DNA from 2 places in the Crenobacter sp. CS_VA4 genome. Region 2 is predicted to be linked to the other one. Evidence: riboswitches for the same ligand, from Rfam matches in the RefSeq annotation. Region 2 holds a riboswitch; the other holds the start of a gene.
The links. A riboswitch is a leader RNA that binds a small molecule or an ion and turns the genes downstream of it on or off. The one in region 2 is predicted to bind cobalamin.
Positions count from the first base shown of each region.

Region 1: it holds a riboswitch for cobalamin, as region 2 does, so the genes downstream of both, ACZ2IA_RS11825 (TonB-dependent receptor domain-containing protein) here and ACZ2IA_RS08610 (HoxN/HupN/NixA family nickel/cobalt transporter) in region 2, are expected to answer to the same signal.

Region 1 covers NZ_JBVMAE010000010.1:151,188-159,040, reverse strand. The annotation lists gene ACZ2IA_RS11855 (class I SAM-dependent methyltransferase) at 1-491, shown strand, start outside; gene speB (agmatinase) at 660-1,625, shown strand; gene ACZ2IA_RS11845 (hypothetical protein) at 1,717-2,865, shown strand; gene cobS (adenosylcobinamide-GDP ribazoletransferase) at 3,197-3,961, opposite strand; gene ACZ2IA_RS11835 (histidine phosphatase family protein) at 3,954-4,550, opposite strand; gene cobT (nicotinate-nucleotide--dimethylbenzimidazole phosphoribosyltransferase) at 4,547-5,584, opposite strand; cobalamin riboswitch at 5,678-5,873, shown strand; gene ACZ2IA_RS11825 (TonB-dependent receptor domain-containing protein) at 6,026-7,853, shown strand, end outside.
Region 2 covers NZ_JBVMAE010000007.1:67,504-75,356, forward strand. The annotation lists gene cyoB (cytochrome o ubiquinol oxidase subunit I) at 1-104, opposite strand, end outside; gene cyoA (ubiquinol oxidase subunit II) at 111-1,049, opposite strand; gene ACZ2IA_RS08595 (cobyric acid synthase) at 1,828-3,288, opposite strand; gene cbiB (adenosylcobinamide-phosphate synthase CbiB) at 3,413-4,339, shown strand; gene cobD (threonine-phosphate decarboxylase CobD) at 4,332-5,321, shown strand; cobalamin riboswitch at 5,362-5,539, shown strand; gene ACZ2IA_RS08610 (HoxN/HupN/NixA family nickel/cobalt transporter) at 5,637-6,704, shown strand; gene ACZ2IA_RS08615 ((2Fe-2S) ferredoxin domain-containing protein) at 6,701-7,030, shown strand; gene ACZ2IA_RS08620 (cobaltochelatase subunit CobN) at 7,027-7,853, shown strand, end outside.

The DNA.
Region 1 (7,853 bases), on a different contig from region 2:
CGGCCGAGCACTGTGCACTGCCCGACGCCAGCGTCGACCTGATCGCGGTGGCGCAGGCCTTGCACTGGTTCGATCAGCCGCACTTCTTCGCCGAGGTGCACCGGCTGTTGAAGCCGGGCGGCGTGCTGGCGGTGTGGCATTACCCGCGGCTGACGGTCGACGGTGAACTTGGGCGCTGCCTCGACGAGTTCCATACGGCGGTCGCGCCGTACTGGCCGCCGGAGCGCAAGCTGGTCGAGCAGGGCTACGACGCGGTCGGCTGGCCGTTTGCCGCCGAGCCAGTGCCGGCGTTTTTCCTCGACAAGCGCTGGAGCCGCGACGAGCTGCTCGGTTACCTCGGTTCCTGGTCGTCGACCCACCGCGCCGCCATTGCCACCGGCCACGACCCGCTCGCCGACTACGCGGCGCGTTTCGCGGCGGCGTGGGGTGACGAGCCGATGCGGCTGTTCCGCTGGCCGCTGCGGCTCTACCTCGGCCGTCAACCGGCTTGAGGTGCCGGCCGCGCGGCGGCGCAGGCTTGCCCTTCGCCGCCGCCCGCGGCACACTTCAGGTTCCGCGCCAATCGGGCGCGGCAGCCTTAACCCGTCGGCTTGAGATGGACGGGAATCGTCGGACGCCGCTGCCCGGCCCGGCGTGCTCTCTATCGGAGAGTTTCCACAATGTCGCAGACCATTCACGGTGACGGCGCGATTCGCCGCACCATCCACTACGGTTCCTCGATCGAGAACACTTACGCCGGCGTGCTGTCGTTCATGCGCCGCAACTACACCCGCGACCTGACCGGCGTCGACGTGGTGGTGTCGGGCATTCCGCTCGATCTCTCCACCACCTTCCGCTCCGGCGCGCGGCAGGGCCCGGCCGCGGTGCGCGCCGCCAGCGTGCAGTTGGCCGAACTGAAGCCGTTCCCGTGGGGCTTCGATCCGTTTGACGACCTGGCGGTGATCGATTACGGCGATTGCTGGTTCGATGCGCACAACCCGCTCACCATCAAGCCGGCGATCATCGAGCACGCCCGCACCATCCTCGCCTCCGGCGCCAAGATGCTGACCTTCGGCGGCGACCACTTCATCACCTACCCGCTGTTGATCGCGCACGCCGAGAAGTACGGCAAGCCGCTGGCGCTGCTGCACTTCGACGCGCACAGCGACACCTGGGTCGACGACGAGCCGGACTCGCTGAACCACGGCACGATGTTCTACAAGGCGGTGAAGGACGGCCTGGTCGACCCGGCGCGCTCGGCGCAGGTCGGCATCCGCACCTTCAACGACGACTTCATGGGCATCGACATCGTCGACGCGCCGTGGGTGCACAACAACGGCGTCGAGGCCACCATTTCGCGCATCAAGCAGCGCATCGGCGATGCGCCGGTCTACCTGACCTTCGACATCGACTGTCTGGACCCGGCGTTCGCGCCCGGCACCGGCACCCCGGTGCCGGGCGGCCTGACCACCGCGCAGGCGTTGCAGATCGTCCGCCAACTGGGCGACCTGAACATCGTCGGCATGGACGTGGTCGAAGTAGCGCCGAGCTACGACCAGAGCGAAATCACCGCGCTCGCCGCCGCGCACCTGGCCTGTGACATGCTGTGCCTGATGCGCAATCGTAAGCTGGCCGGCAAGCTGTAACGTTCGGCCAACCAGGCCCGCCGCCAACGCCACTGCATCGCAGTGGCGTTGTTTTTTGTACCATTCAGGCAGGACATTGCCGGTAATCGACATGAACAGACCGCATCGACTCGGGCTCGCGGCCGTGCTGCTCGTCGCGCTGGTGTTGCCGGCGCGCGCGGCGCCGCAGCTGTTGCAGGGCCAGATCGGCACGGCGGCGGTGGTGATGGAGCTCAACGTCGCCCGGGACGGCAAGGCCGACGGGCGCTACTTCTATCGCAAGGTCCACCGCGACATCGCGCTCGACGGCCAGCGCGGCACCGACGGCAGCGTCGCGCTCGGCGAGAACCTCGGCTACGACGAGGTGCGCACCGACCTGACCTTGCACCCGGACGGCAAGGGCGGCTGGCGCGGCCAGTGGCAGGGCAAGAAGGGCGCGGCGCAGCCGGTGACGCTCAGCCCCTTGCCGCCGGCGACGCTGCCGACCAGCGACATCGCCTCGTTGGCCCGCCTGCGTCAGCAGCATCCGTACGAGTTCGCCCGGCTCGCCGACCTGTCGCTGCGGCAGGGCAAGCTGCAGCGCTTCGGCAACTACACGCTGCGCTGGTGGCAGGAGCCGATCAGCAAGGTGAGCCTCTTCCGGCTGGTCGACGGCTACCCGGCGCCGGTGCAGGAGCGGGTCAACCGGGTGCTGGAGAGCCGGCAGTGGGAGGAGGTGAACGGCTACTTCGGCTGCGCGCTCGGCGGCGAGCGCCGCGGCGGCTTCGACTACGAGCAGACCGTCACGCCGCGCTTCTTCAACGACCGGGTGCTCAGCGCCAGCGTGTTCACCAGCTACGACTGCGGCGGCGCGCACCCGGACTTCGGCGACCAGCCGATCAATCTCGACGTGCAGAGCGGTCGCGAGCTGCAGCTCGAGGACGTGCTGTGGCTGGGGCAGGGCAAGCCAGCCATCCCGCGCGACGCCGACGGCTACCCGCAGAACTACGACTACCAGAACAAGGTGCTCGGCCCGTGGCTGGCGAAGACGCTGCGCCAGCTGTACCCGAAACAGGTGGTGCCGAAGGACAAGGACGACGCCTGCGACTACCGCGACGCCGGGCTGTGGGCGCTGCCGAGCTGGTATCTGCTGCCGCAGGGCCTGTACGTCGGGCCGTCGTTCCCGCGCGTGGCGCGCGCCTGCGAATATCCGGAATGGTCGGTGCTGCCGTGGAAGCTGGTCAAGCAGCATCGGGGTGATCCCAGCCTGTTGCTGCCCTGAGAACCCGCCCTCAACGCTACCGCGCGGGCGTGATCTCGGCTTGGGCGGCCGGGGTGCGACTCTATCGCTGGGCGTATCGCAGATACGCACTTCGCTCAGCGATCAGGAATCCGCGTGTACGCCAGTACCTTCCGCTCCTGTGCTCAGTCCGCCCCGAGCCGACGCCCGCTCGCTACGCTTTGCGGACTGGTTCTGGAAAGTGGGATAGCTGATACAAGCTTGGCCGAACCCGGTGGCAGGGTGGTTCGGCCAACTGCGGTAGGCGCCCGCGACGGGGGGGCAGCGAAACGCCCGGCGCAAGGCCGGGCGTGGGTGAGCGTGTCGGCGCTATTCAGGCGAGCAGCGGCGGCGCCACCACCAGCAGCATCAGCAGCAGGATTTCGCAGACCTCGATGCCGGCGCCGAGGCAGTCGCCGCTCATGCCGCCGAGCCGGCGACGCAAAAAACCCCACCAGACGAGCCCCGCGGCCGGGGCGACGAGCAGCGCCGGCACGAGCCAGGCCGACAGCGCGACGAGCAGCAGCAGGTTCGCGCCGAACGACGGCCAGTGCGGCTGCCAGCCGAAGCGCTCGCCGCTGCCGCCGGCCAAGGGCGGCAGCGTCGCCGACCAGGCCACCGCGAACAGCCGTGCCCACGCCGGCACCAACAGCAGGCCCACGAGGTGGGCCGAAGACTTGGCGACCAGCATCAGCAGCACCAGCTTGGCGAGCACCGCCAACAGCAGCGCCAGCGCGCCGAAGCTGCCCAGGTGCGGATCTTTCAGCACCGCGTGGAAGCGTTCCGGGCTGCGATGCGCGGCGCCGAGCGCGTCGGCGAGGTCGCCGAGGCCGTCCAGATGCAGCCCGCCGGTCACCCACACCCAGGTGAAGAGCGCCAGCAGTGCAGCGAGCCACGGGTCGACCCGGGCACCGGCCAGCGCGGCGAGCGTCAAGAGCGCGCCGACCAGTAGCCCGACCACGGCGAACCAGCGCGCGCTGCACGCCAGCCAGGTCGGGTGGAATTCCGCCAGCTGCGGCGTCGGCAGCCGGGTCAGGAACTGCAGCGCCAGGATCAGGCCGGCCAGGCGCGGGGGTGGGGCGGGGACCGGTTCAGGCATCCGGCAGCTCCAGCCGCACCAGGTAGGCCGGGTGGCCATCGAGCAGCGACAGCTGGGCGAAGCCGCCGCGCTGCACCGTCATCAGCCGCGCCACCGCGAAGCTGGTGTGCAGCAGCTCGGCGAGCAGCACGCTGATCACCCCGCCGTGCGTCACCAGCACGCGGTGGCTGCCGCGGCTCTCGGCGATCCAGTCGGCGAAGCCGGCCAGCACCCGCTCGCGGAACGCGGCGAAGCTCTCGCCGCCGGGCGGGGTGAGCCGGCCGGCGGCCATCTCGCTGTACCAGTCCGGATGGCGCGCCGACAGCTGATCGGTCGGCTCTCCCTCCCAGTCGCCGAAGTCGCACTCGGCGAAGCGCGGATCGACCTTTAGCGGCACGCCGCGTGCCAGCGACTGCTCGACTGCGAACGGCCGGCAGCGCAGCCGCGGCGAGCTGGCGATGCTCTGCACCGGGATCGCCGCGATGCGCTGCCAGCTGCTCGCCATCTGCCGCTCGCCCTGGCGGGTCAGCGGCAGCTCGGTGCGGCCGATCAGCCGGCCGCGTGCGGCGATGTCGCCGTGGCGCAGCAGGGTCAGGGTGAACGCCTTCATGCCGGCTTGTCGGACACGCCCGCTTCGGCGAAGGTCGCCATGCCGGCGTGCAATTCCAGCGCCAGCCGCAGCAGCGGCAGGCACAGCGCCGCGCCGGAGCCCTCGCCGAGGCGCAGCCCCAGGTCGAGCAACGGCTCGAGCTGCAGCGCGGTCAGCGCCAGGCCGTGGCCGTTTTCCTGCGAGCGGTGGCTGGCCAGCAGCCAGTCGCGCAGTCCCGGCTCGATCGCGACGCCGGCCAGCGCCGCGGCGCTGGCGATGAAGCCGTCGACCAGGCTCGGCACCCGTTGGCGCGCGCCTTCCAGGTAGAAACCGGCGATCGCGGCGATTTCCAGCCCGCCCAGTTCGGCCAAGGTGCCGACGCCGTCGAGTTCCAGCCCGGCCACCCGGTTCAGCGCCCGGCCGACCACCTGCTGCTTCAGCTGCAGCGTGGCATCGTCGATGCCGGTGCCGCGGCCGACGATCACGTCCGGCGCGATGCCGGTCAGCCGGCAGATCAGCGCCGCCGACGGGGTGGTGTTGCCGATGCCCATGTCGCCGGCGATCAGCAGGTTGGCGCCGGCCGCGATCGCGCGCCGCGCCGCGGCGGCGCCGGCTTCCAGCGCCGCCTCCACCTCGGCCCGGCTCAGCGCCGCCTCGCGCGCCAGGTTGCGGCTGCCCGCGCGCACCTTGGCGTGCACGATCGGCAACGCGGACAGGTCGACCGCCACGCCGACGTCGACCACCTCGAGCCGCGCGCCGGTGCCCTTCGCCAGCACATTGATCGCCGCACCGCCGGCGACGAAGTTCTTCACCATCTCGCCGGTGACCACCGACGGGTAGGCCGACACGCCCTCGGCGCAGACGCCGTGGTCGGCGGCGAACACCGCGATCGCCGGTGCGAGCGGCGCCGGCACCGCGCGGCCCTGCCAGGCGGCGAAGCGGCAGGCGATGTCCTCGAGGCGGCCGAGGCTGCCGGCGGGTTTGGTCAGGATGGCCTGGCGCGCCAGCGCGGCGTCCAGGGCGACGGAATCGGGGAGGGGAAGGGTCGTGTTCATGGCTGACGACCTTACCGTCCGCGCGTCGGGCCGGCAAGCGTGGCAAGCGGGGTTTTTCTTGCCGTCGAGCGATGGGCGGGTGGCGCACTGCGCTATAATCCGCGCCTCGCAGGTGCCCGGCATGACCGGGTGAAACGGGAAGCCGGTGCAAGACCGGCGCTGCCCCCGCAACGGTAAGGCCTGGCTCGTCACGAGCCGAAGCGACGCCGACGCCACTGTCCGCCACAGGACGGGAAGGCGCGTCGCCGACAGGCCAAGCCCGGAGACCGGCCTGCACCGGGCGCCCGATCAGGGAAGAGGCGTCCGTTTGCCTGGAGTATCGCGGGGAGCGATCGACCGATTTCGTTCAATGGGCGTCAGACCCAGTCGTAGCAACGCGCCTCGGCGCGCACCTCTCTCGCACTCCTTTTTCGTCCGCATCCAGAACGAAGGAGTGGTTTCTTGACTACTGCAACTCAACACCCGCTGGCGCTGGCTGTCGCGCTGGCGTTGTCCACCAGTTTGGCGCACGCCGCGGACCTGCCCGAATACCGTGGCGCCGACGTGGTCGTTACCGCCACCCGGCAGGCGCAGCCGCTCGCGAAGACACTGTCCGACGTGACGGTGATCGACCGCGATACGATCGAGCAGGCCGGCGCCGACTCGCTCGCCACCTTGCTGGCGCGCCAGCCGGGCGTACAGGTCAGCAACAACGGCGGCGCCGGCAAGACCACCGACGTGTTCCTCCGCGGCGCCAACAGCAAACAGACGCTGGTGTTGGTCGACGGCGTGCGCATCGTCTCGGCGACGGCGGGGACCACCTCGATCCAGAGCATCCCGCTCGAGCAGATCGACCATATCGAGATCGTGCGCGGCCCGGCGTCCAGCCTGTACGGTGCCGACGCGATCGGCGGCGTGATCCAGATCTTCACCAAGAAGGGCGAGGGCCCGGCGCGCTTCACCGCCAACCTCGGCGTCGGCGACCGCGGCACCCTGCAGGCCGGCGTCGGCGTGTCGGGCAAGACCGGCAACACCGCCTACGCGCTCAATATGTCGCAGGACCAGACCCGTGGCTTCTCAGCGACCAACGCCAACAATCCCAGCTTCAACCCGGACCGCGACGGCGATCAGAACACCGCCTATTCGGCCAACCTTACCCAGACCTGGGCGCCGGGCCAAGACCTGACGCTGAGGCTGTTTCAGAGCTTCGATCGCAGCGACTTCGACAACTTCGGCAACACCGACCCGAACCTGCAGGACGTCGTCAAGACGCGCCTGACCGGCCAGAGCGTCGAGTCGAAGAACGCGCTGACCGACGCCTGGACCAGCACGCTGCGCTACGCGCGCAGCCAGGACCGCTCGGAGACCTTCCTCGGCGGCAACTTCGCCCAGCACGACAGCCTGTTCACCACCACGCAGGACGACTGGCTGTGGCAGAACGACATCAAGATCGGTGTCGGCAGCTTCCTCGCCGGCGCGTCGTACACCCGGCAGAAGGTCGAGTCGAGCCAGCCACTCGACAGGACCTCGCGCGACGTGAGGGCGGCGTTCGCCGGCTACCAGGGCGAGTTCGGCCGCAATCTGCTGCAGGCGAGCGTGCGCCACGACGACGACTCGCAGTTCGGCGGCAAGACCACCGGCCAGGCCAGCTACGGCTTCCGCCTCGACGGCGGCTGGCTGCTGCGTGCCGGCTACGGCACCGGCTTCAAGGCGCCGACCTTCAACGACCTGTACTTCCCGTTCGTCAGCTTCGCGCCATTCCCCGGCTCGTACAGCGGCAACCCGAACCTGAGGCCGGAGACCTCGCACAACGGCGAGATCGAGGCGCGCTGGACCGGGCAAGGCAGCCATGCCTCGCTGGTGGCGTTCCGCAACCGCATCGACAACCTGATTGATCTTGTTAAGGACGGCGCGGGCAATATCACCAGTGTCAACGTCAACCGTGCCAATATCGACGGCGTGACGTTGACCGCCGGCACCTCGGCCTGGTTCGGCATCGACCTGAACGGCACCGCCACCTTCCAGAACCCGGAAAACCTCGAGACCGGCAAGTGGCTGGAGCGCCGCGCCCGCCAGACCGCGTCGATCAGCGCCAGCCATGCGTTCGGCCCGCTGACGCTCGGTGCCGAATGGCAGGCGGTCGGCCGCCGCTTCGACGATCCGAGCAACACCGTGCCGCTGCACGGCTACGCGGTGGCCAACCTGTTCGCCGACTACGAAGTGACGCGCGACTGGTCGCTGAACGCCCGGATCAACAATGTCGCCAATCGCGACTACGAGCTGGTGCGCG
Region 2 (7,853 bases):
AGGGCAAACACCACGAGCCCCATCAGGCCGGCGCCCGAGAGCGCCCCCATGATGATCGGCTCGTGAAACGGTATCGCGTCGAGCGTCAGTTTACCTAACAACATTTCTTCTTACTCCTTAACAACCGGCGGCTTGCACAGGCTCTTGGAGAGAGCGGCGAGCTGAATGGGGCTGAATCCGGCTTCCATGGTGGTCTGGTGACTGGCCATGTACTTGTTCAGGACGCCGTAGAACAGGTTTGGCGTGACGGAGGCGAAATACTGAACCGGGGTGTTCTCGCTCGGCTTGGCCACTTGCTGGTAGGCCGTCGCATCGAGGGGCTTGCCGGTGGCTTCGCGAACCTTCTTGACCCAGGCGTCGAACTCGGCCGGGGTCACGGTGGCGATGGCCTTGAATTTCATGCCGGAGAAGCCGCCACCGCTGTAGTTGGAGGACATGCCGTCGTAGGTGCCCGCCTCGTTGGCGATCAGGTGCAGCTTGGTCTGCATACCGGCCATCGAGTAGATCTGGCCACCCAGCTGCGGGATGAAGAAGGAGTTCATCGCCGCGTCCGAGGTGATCTTGAAGTTCACCGGGGTATTGGCCGGGAAAGCGATCTGGTTGACGGTGGCGATATTCAGGTCGGGATAGATGAACAGCCACTTCCAGTCCAGCGAAATCGCTTCGATCGTGATGGCTTTCTTGTCCGAGTCGAGCGGACGATACGGATCGAGTTTATGCGTGCTGTTCCAGGTCAGAACAGCCAGGAAAGCGACGATGATGCAGGGGATGATCCAGACAATCGCCTCGATCTTGCCCGAGTGCGACCATTTCGGATCGTAGGTAGCGTTTTCGTTGCTTGCGCGATATTTCCAGGCAAAGCCCAGGGTCATCAGAATGACCGGGACGACCACTAACAACATCAGCACGGTAGCCGTGATGATCAAGGACTTCTCATCCGCCCCGACCTGCCCCTTCGGATCAAGAATGCCGCCTTGACAGCCGGACAGCAGAGCGGCGGCAGTGAGAGAAAGTCCCCGTAAAATGCGAGGGTATTTTCTGATTATCATCTTACGACCTTAAAGGATTGAAAGTGGCTTTTGTCGTGCCCCAGCGAAACAAACGTCGTTAGCCCCCACGACGTCGCTAGACGCAATGGGGGCTAGCGGTTACTTCGCTAAGACGAAATAACGTGGCCAAATGCCGCAGTCCCGATCACCCAATAAAGCCGCGACCGAAGCAGACAAGAATCCATCTCGAGATCGCGCGGGCGTCGGTGATCACTTGATAGGGCGATGGGTAATCGCCCCTATAGATGGCGTGACTGTAAGAAAATCAGGGCTCGATATTGCGAATCGCGATGCTGGCCATACCTGAATCATTCCCTATCGAGAATGTTCTTTTTGTCGGTTTGTGCTGTGGACAGCATCGCTATGCCTTTCGATACGATACGCGACCGAAGGAAAAGCAAATGGAATAGGGGCATTCCATCCTAGGATCTGAACTGGACGGACCGTATTGGAAGCCATTTCGGGTACATCTTCAATGGCCCCCTCCCGCGCGTAACACCGAAAAACGGGCCGGTCAGGGGGCTTGCGAGGGCGTACTTGGCCAGACGATGCGCTGCAATCTCTTGCCACACCTTCATTTAGGTTTTTTGCATATTTTGTAAAATTCGTATCAATCGGTTACATTTTGATACATATCTGTGGTTGCCACTGAGGTATCCCTGTCTAGACGCCGTCTGTCAACCCCCAATTTCCGCACCAGGCATCTTCCCCAGCAACGCGGACTTCGAACCGCGCATGAGCCCCTATCAGGATCGCGCAGCAAGATGACGAACAGGCTCTAAGGCAGGAACGGGGCAAGGCGGTCCAGCTTGAGATGCTGCTCGAGCGAGTCGGCCAAGCGGTCGATATGCCTCTCCCGCTCCGCCCGATAGTCGAGCGGCGCCGGCTCTTCCAGCCCCGCCCAGCGAAGCAGCGCACCGCAGGCCTCCGGATGGTCGAACACGCCGTGCAGATAGGTGCCCAGCACCTGCTGGTCGGCCGAAACGGCGCCGTCCGCCCCCGTGGGCAACGTCACGGCGGGCCGCTCGAGGGCCGGGCCGGTCGTCACCCCCATGTGGATCTCGTAGCCGCTCACCGCCGCGTCGGCGACCGCCAGCCTGCCCTCGACCCGTTCCAGCCGCTTGTGCTCGGTCAACACCGTTTCCATCTCGAGCAGGCCCAGCCCCACGCTGCTGCCGGCGGCGCTTTCCAGCCCGAGCGGGTCGCGCAGAAGACGGCCGAGCATCTGGAAGCCGCCGCAGATGCCGATCAGTTTTCCGCCCAGGCGCAGGTGGCGCAGGATCGCCTTTTCCCAGCCATTGGCCCTGAGCCAGTCGAGGTCGCTGCGGACGTTCTTGCTGCCCGGCAGGATGATCAGATCGGCGACCGGGATCGCCTGCCCCGGCCCGACCAGCGTGAGTTCCACCTGCGGGTGCAGGCGCAAGGGGTCGAAGTCGGTGTGATTGCTGATGCGCGGGAACGCCGGCGCCACCACGCGCAGCGTCTGCGCGGTGCCCAAGGTTGGCCGAACGCTGCTTTGGCTCAGGCTGTCCTCGGCCTCGATATGCAGGCCTTGCAGATACGGCAGCACGCCGAGCACCGGCTTGCCGGTGTAGTGCTCGAGCCAGTCGAGCCCCGGCTGCAGCAGGCCGACATCGCCGCGAAAACGGTTGATGACGAAGCCGACGACGCGGCGCTGCTCCGATTCGGATAACAGCGCGAGCGTGCCCACCAGGTGCGCGAACACGCCGCCGCGGTCGATGTCCGCCACCAGGACTACCGGGCAGTCGACTTCTTCGGCGAAGCCCATATTGGCGATGTCGCCGGCGCGCAGATTGATCTCCGCCGGGCTGCCCGCCCCCTCCACCACGATGCAGTCGTACTGTTCGGCCAACCTTCGGTGCGACGCCAGCACCGCTTTCATCGCCTCGGGCTTGTAGCGGTGATACACGGCGGCGTCCATATTGCCGATCGCCCGCCCCTGCACGATCACCTGCGCACCGATAGTGGTGTTGGGCTTGAGCAGGATCGGGTTCATGTCGGTGTGCGGCTCGATCCCACAGGCCAGCGCCTGCACGGCCTGCGAACGGCCGATCTCGCCGCCGTCGACGGTGACCGCGCTGTTCAGCGCCATGTTTTGCGGCTTGAACGGCGCGGTACGGACCCCGCGGCGCGCTAGCAGACGGCACAGGCCGGTGGCGAAGGTGCTCTTGCCGGCGTCCGAGGTCGTGCCCTGGATCATGATGGTTTTGGCTGACATGGTTTTGCTCCGGACGCGCTTTTTTTTGTCGGCGGCTCTAAAATCGCGCCTTTCGAATCGGTTTTGCGGACTTGCGATGCAAGCCTCATCAAAACCCGAGCCCGACATTATAGAGGCGCCGTTTGTGACCCCTTCCGTTTTTCTGCTCCTCGCCGTACTGCTCGACAAGCTGCTGGGCGAGCCGCGCCGCTGGCACCCGCTGGTCGGCTTCGGCGCGCTGGTACGCCGCATCGAGGCCGCCCTCTACCCGGTCTACCCGAACGCCGAACCCGTCTGGCGCATGAGGCTGCGCGGCGCGCTGGGGATCGCCCTGCTGCTGATCCCCTTCACGCTGGTCGCGGCCGTGCTGGCCTGGTTGCCCTTCATCGGGTGGTTCTACAGCATCCTGCTGCTCTACCTCGCCATCGGCGCCAAGAGCCTGACCCAGCACGCCCAGGCGGTGGTCGAGGCACTGGCGGACAACGACCTGCCGCTGGCGCGGGAGTGCGTCGGCATGATCGTCAGCCGCGACACCTCGGCGCTGAGCGAAGAGGACGTGGCGCGCGCCACCATCGAATCGGTGCTGGAAAACGGCAGCGACGCGATCTTCGCCGCGGTGTTCTGGTTTCTGCTGTTGGGCGCGCCGGGCGTGGTGCTGTACCGGCTCGCCAACACGCTGGATGCGATGTGGGGCTATCGCAGCGAGCGCTACCTGCACTTCGGCTGGGCGGCGGCCCGGTTCGACGACGTGTTGAATTACATCCCGGCGCGGCTGACCGCGCTGACCTACACCCTGCTCGGCAATGTCCGCGACGGCTGGCGCTGCTGGCGCGCGCAGGCGCCAACCTGGTACAGCCCGAACGCCGGTCCGGTGATGGCGGCCGGCGCCGGGGCGCTCGGCGTGGCGCTCGGCGGCGCGGCGCGCTATCACGGCTCGCTGAAACAGCGCCCGGTGCTGGGCCTGATGCGCCCGCCGGGCATCGACGACATCGGCCGCGCGATCAGGCTGGTCAATCGCGGGCTGTGGCTGTGGGTCGCACTCGCCCTGCTCGGGGGATGGCTCCATGCTTGATCACGGCGGCGGCATTCTGGCGGCGGCACGCCGCTACGGCATCGCGGTGGAAAACTGGCTGGACCTGTCCACCGGGCTCAACCCGCAAGGCTGGCCGGTGCCCGAGCTGCCGGCCAGCGTCTGGCAGCGTTTGCCGGAAGAAAACGACGGACTGGAAGACGCCGCGTCGGCCTATTACGGCAGCGCTTTGCTGCTACCGGTCGCCGGCTCCCAGCCGGCGATCCAGACCCTGCCGCTGCTGCGTCCAACGGGGACGGTGGGCCTACTGGAAACCAGCTACGCCGAGCACGCGCACGCCTGGACGCGACACGGCCACCGGGTGGAACGCCTCAAGCCGAAAGAGCTGGAGGATGCGCTGTCCCGGCTCGACGTCGTGCTCGTGTGCAACCCGAACAATCCGACCGGCTGGCGCTTTTCGCCCGAGCGGCTGGAAAGCTGGCGGCAACGCTTGGCGGCGCGCGGCGGCTGGCTAGTCGTCGACGAAGCGTTCATGGACTGCACGCCGCAACACAGCCTGGTGCCGCAGACCGGCGCGCCGGGGCTGATCGTCTTGCGTTCGATCGGCAAGTTCTTCGGTCTCGCCGGCGCCCGGGTCGGCTTCGTGTTCACCTGGCGCGAGCTGCTAGCCCGGCTGCGAGAGGAGCTGGGGCCGTGGACCATCGCCGGACCGGCTCGGGCGGCGGCCAGGGCGGCGCTGCAGGATACCGCCTGGCAAGAACGCACGCGCACGCGCCTCGCCGCCGAAAGTACCCGGCTCGCGGCGACACTGCGCGAGCAGGGGCTGGCGCCGAGCGGCGGCGCGTCCTTGTTCCAGTGGCTGGCCCACCCGCAGGCACTGTTGCTGCACGAATTCCTCGCACGCCGGGGCATCTTATGCCGCTATTTCGCCGAGTCGCACAGCGTGCGTTTCGGTCTGCCGGCCGACGAAGCCGGCTGGCAAAGGCTCCTCGCCACGCTGGCAGAATTCCGGACCACGGCGTAGAACCGGACAGGATTCCCAAGCCAGCGGCCATCACGTATCATCCGGCCCAGCTAATGATGGTGCCCTTCGGGGTGAAACGGGAACGCGGTACGATGCCGCGGCTGCCCCCGCAACTGTAAGTGACGAGCCTGCGTCACAAAGCCACCGGATTCTTCCGGGAAGGCGACGCAAGGTGATGACGCACGAGCCAGGAGACCGGCCATCATCACTGTCGACGTGGGTTGAAACCGGGCGGGGTGTACCGGGGGATAACAACAAACGGCCTAGCCGTCTTGTCCTCGCTCGCGGCGATGTACCTGATCTAAGGACACATCCATGGCATCGCCGCTTCCGCGCAATTCCATCGCACGACACTTCGCACAGCATCGTGCTACGGCCAGCCTGCTTCTGCTGCTGATCGTCGTCAATGTCCTCGCCTGGACCTGGGCGCTGACCGCCTTTGCCAACCATCCGGCGCTGCTGGGTACCGCGCTGCTCGCCTACCTATTCGGCCTGCGCCATGCGGTCGATGCGGATCACATTGCCGCGATCGACAACGTCGTGCGTAAACTGATGCAGGAAGGAAAGCGCCCTCTATCGGTCGGCTTCTTTTTTTCCATCGGCCATTCAACGCTGATCGTGCTTGCCGTGGTCGCCATTGCCGCGACCACGTCGGCGCTGGCAAACCGGATCGACGCCTTCAAGGCCGTCGGCGGCCTCATTTCCACCGGCATCTCGGCCTTTTTCCTGCTCACGATCGCCGTCACCAACCTGATGATTTTGCGGGGGGTCTGGAGAAACTTTCAGCGGGTCAAACAGGGGGAATCGGTCAGCGAAGAAGAAATGGATATGCTGCTGGCAGGACAAGGGTTTCTGGCCCACTTGTTCCGCCCCTTGTTCCGTATGGTGACGAAAAGCTGGCACATGTTTCCAGTTGGCTTTCTGTTCGGCCTCGGTTTCGACACCGCGACCGAAATCGGCCTTTTCTCCGTTTCGGCCACGCACGCCTCGCAGGGCGCGTCGCTCTGGACGATTCTGGTGTTTCCGGTGCTGTTCACCGCGGGCATGGCGCTGGTCGACACGCTCGACAGCATGCTGATGGTCGGCGCCTATGGCTGGGCCTACGTCAATCCGGTACGCAAGATTTGGTACAACCTGACCATCACCATGGTGTCGGTGCTGGTCGCCTTCCTAATCGGCGGCCTCGAGGCGCTTGGACTGCTGGCGAACCAATTGAAATTGACCGGCGTGTTCTGGGACACGGTGTCCTCGTTGAACGATGGTTTGGCCAATTTCGGTTACATGGTAATCGGCGTGTTCATCCTGAGTTGGGCCGTATCGGCCGGTATCTACAAATGGCGCGGCTATGACCTGCGCTACGGCAATACCCAGGACGGTCAATGAGAACCCACTATAAGCACGTGCTGATGTGCACCGGGCCGCGCTGCACCGAAAACGGCGCCGAGGCCGAGGAAATGTTCAAGGTCCTCGGCCAGACGATCGACGCCTGTGAGGGGCTGCGCGTGAAGCGCACCCGCACCCACTGTTTCGCCGTATGCAAAGAGGGGCCGATCATCGCGGTCTACCCCGAAGGGGTCTGGTACCGCAAGGTCGACGCCGCCGCGATCGGCCGCATCGTCACCGAACACCTGGCCGGCGACTGCCCGGTCGAACCGCTGATCTTCCACCGCTTAGGTCTAGGCGACGTCGACGAGGACACCCCGGCATGAGCGACTCCCTCCACGGCGGCATCGTACTGCTCAGCCACGCCGGCACCGACCTGACCGCGCTCTCCCGCGCCCGCACCGCGCTGCCCGACGGCTTCGGTCCGGTCGACGGCGTCAATCTGCAGGCGGTGGACAGCGCGGAGCGCATGATCGCCCTGCTCGGCGAGACCGTCGCCCACGCGCGCATCGTGATCGTGCGGGTGCTGGGCCGCACCAACGCCATCCCCGGCTTCGAAGCGCTGCGCAAGGACGCACAGGCGCACGGCCGCTCGCTGATCGTGGTCAGCGGCACCGGCGAGCCCGACCCGGAGCTGGCTGCGCTGTCGACCGTTCCGCCGGCACTGCAGCACGAGGTGACCGCCTACCTGCAGGCCGGCGGCACCGCCAATATGGCGCAACTGCTGCGCTGCCTGTCCGACCGGCTGCTGATGACCGGCTTCGGCTACCAACCGCCCGCTGCGCTGCCCGAACACGGCATCTACCACCCGGAACTATCGGGCCTCGCCACGCTGGACGACTGGGCACAGATCCGCAATTCGGATTGGCCGACCGTCGGCATCACCTTCTATCGGGCACACTGGGTCAGCGGCAACACCCGCTTCATCGACATGCTGGTCGACATGTTGGCCGAACGGCGGCTCAACGCCCTGCCGGTGTACACCGCCTCGCTGCGCACACTGGCCGACTCGGGCCTGCCGGCTGCGTTGGACTTCTTCGTCGACGGCGATGCCTGCCGCATCGACGCGCTGATCAACACCACCTCGTTCGCGATGGGCGATGTGAACGCCGACGGCCCCACCGCGGCGGGCTGGTCGGTGGCGGCGTT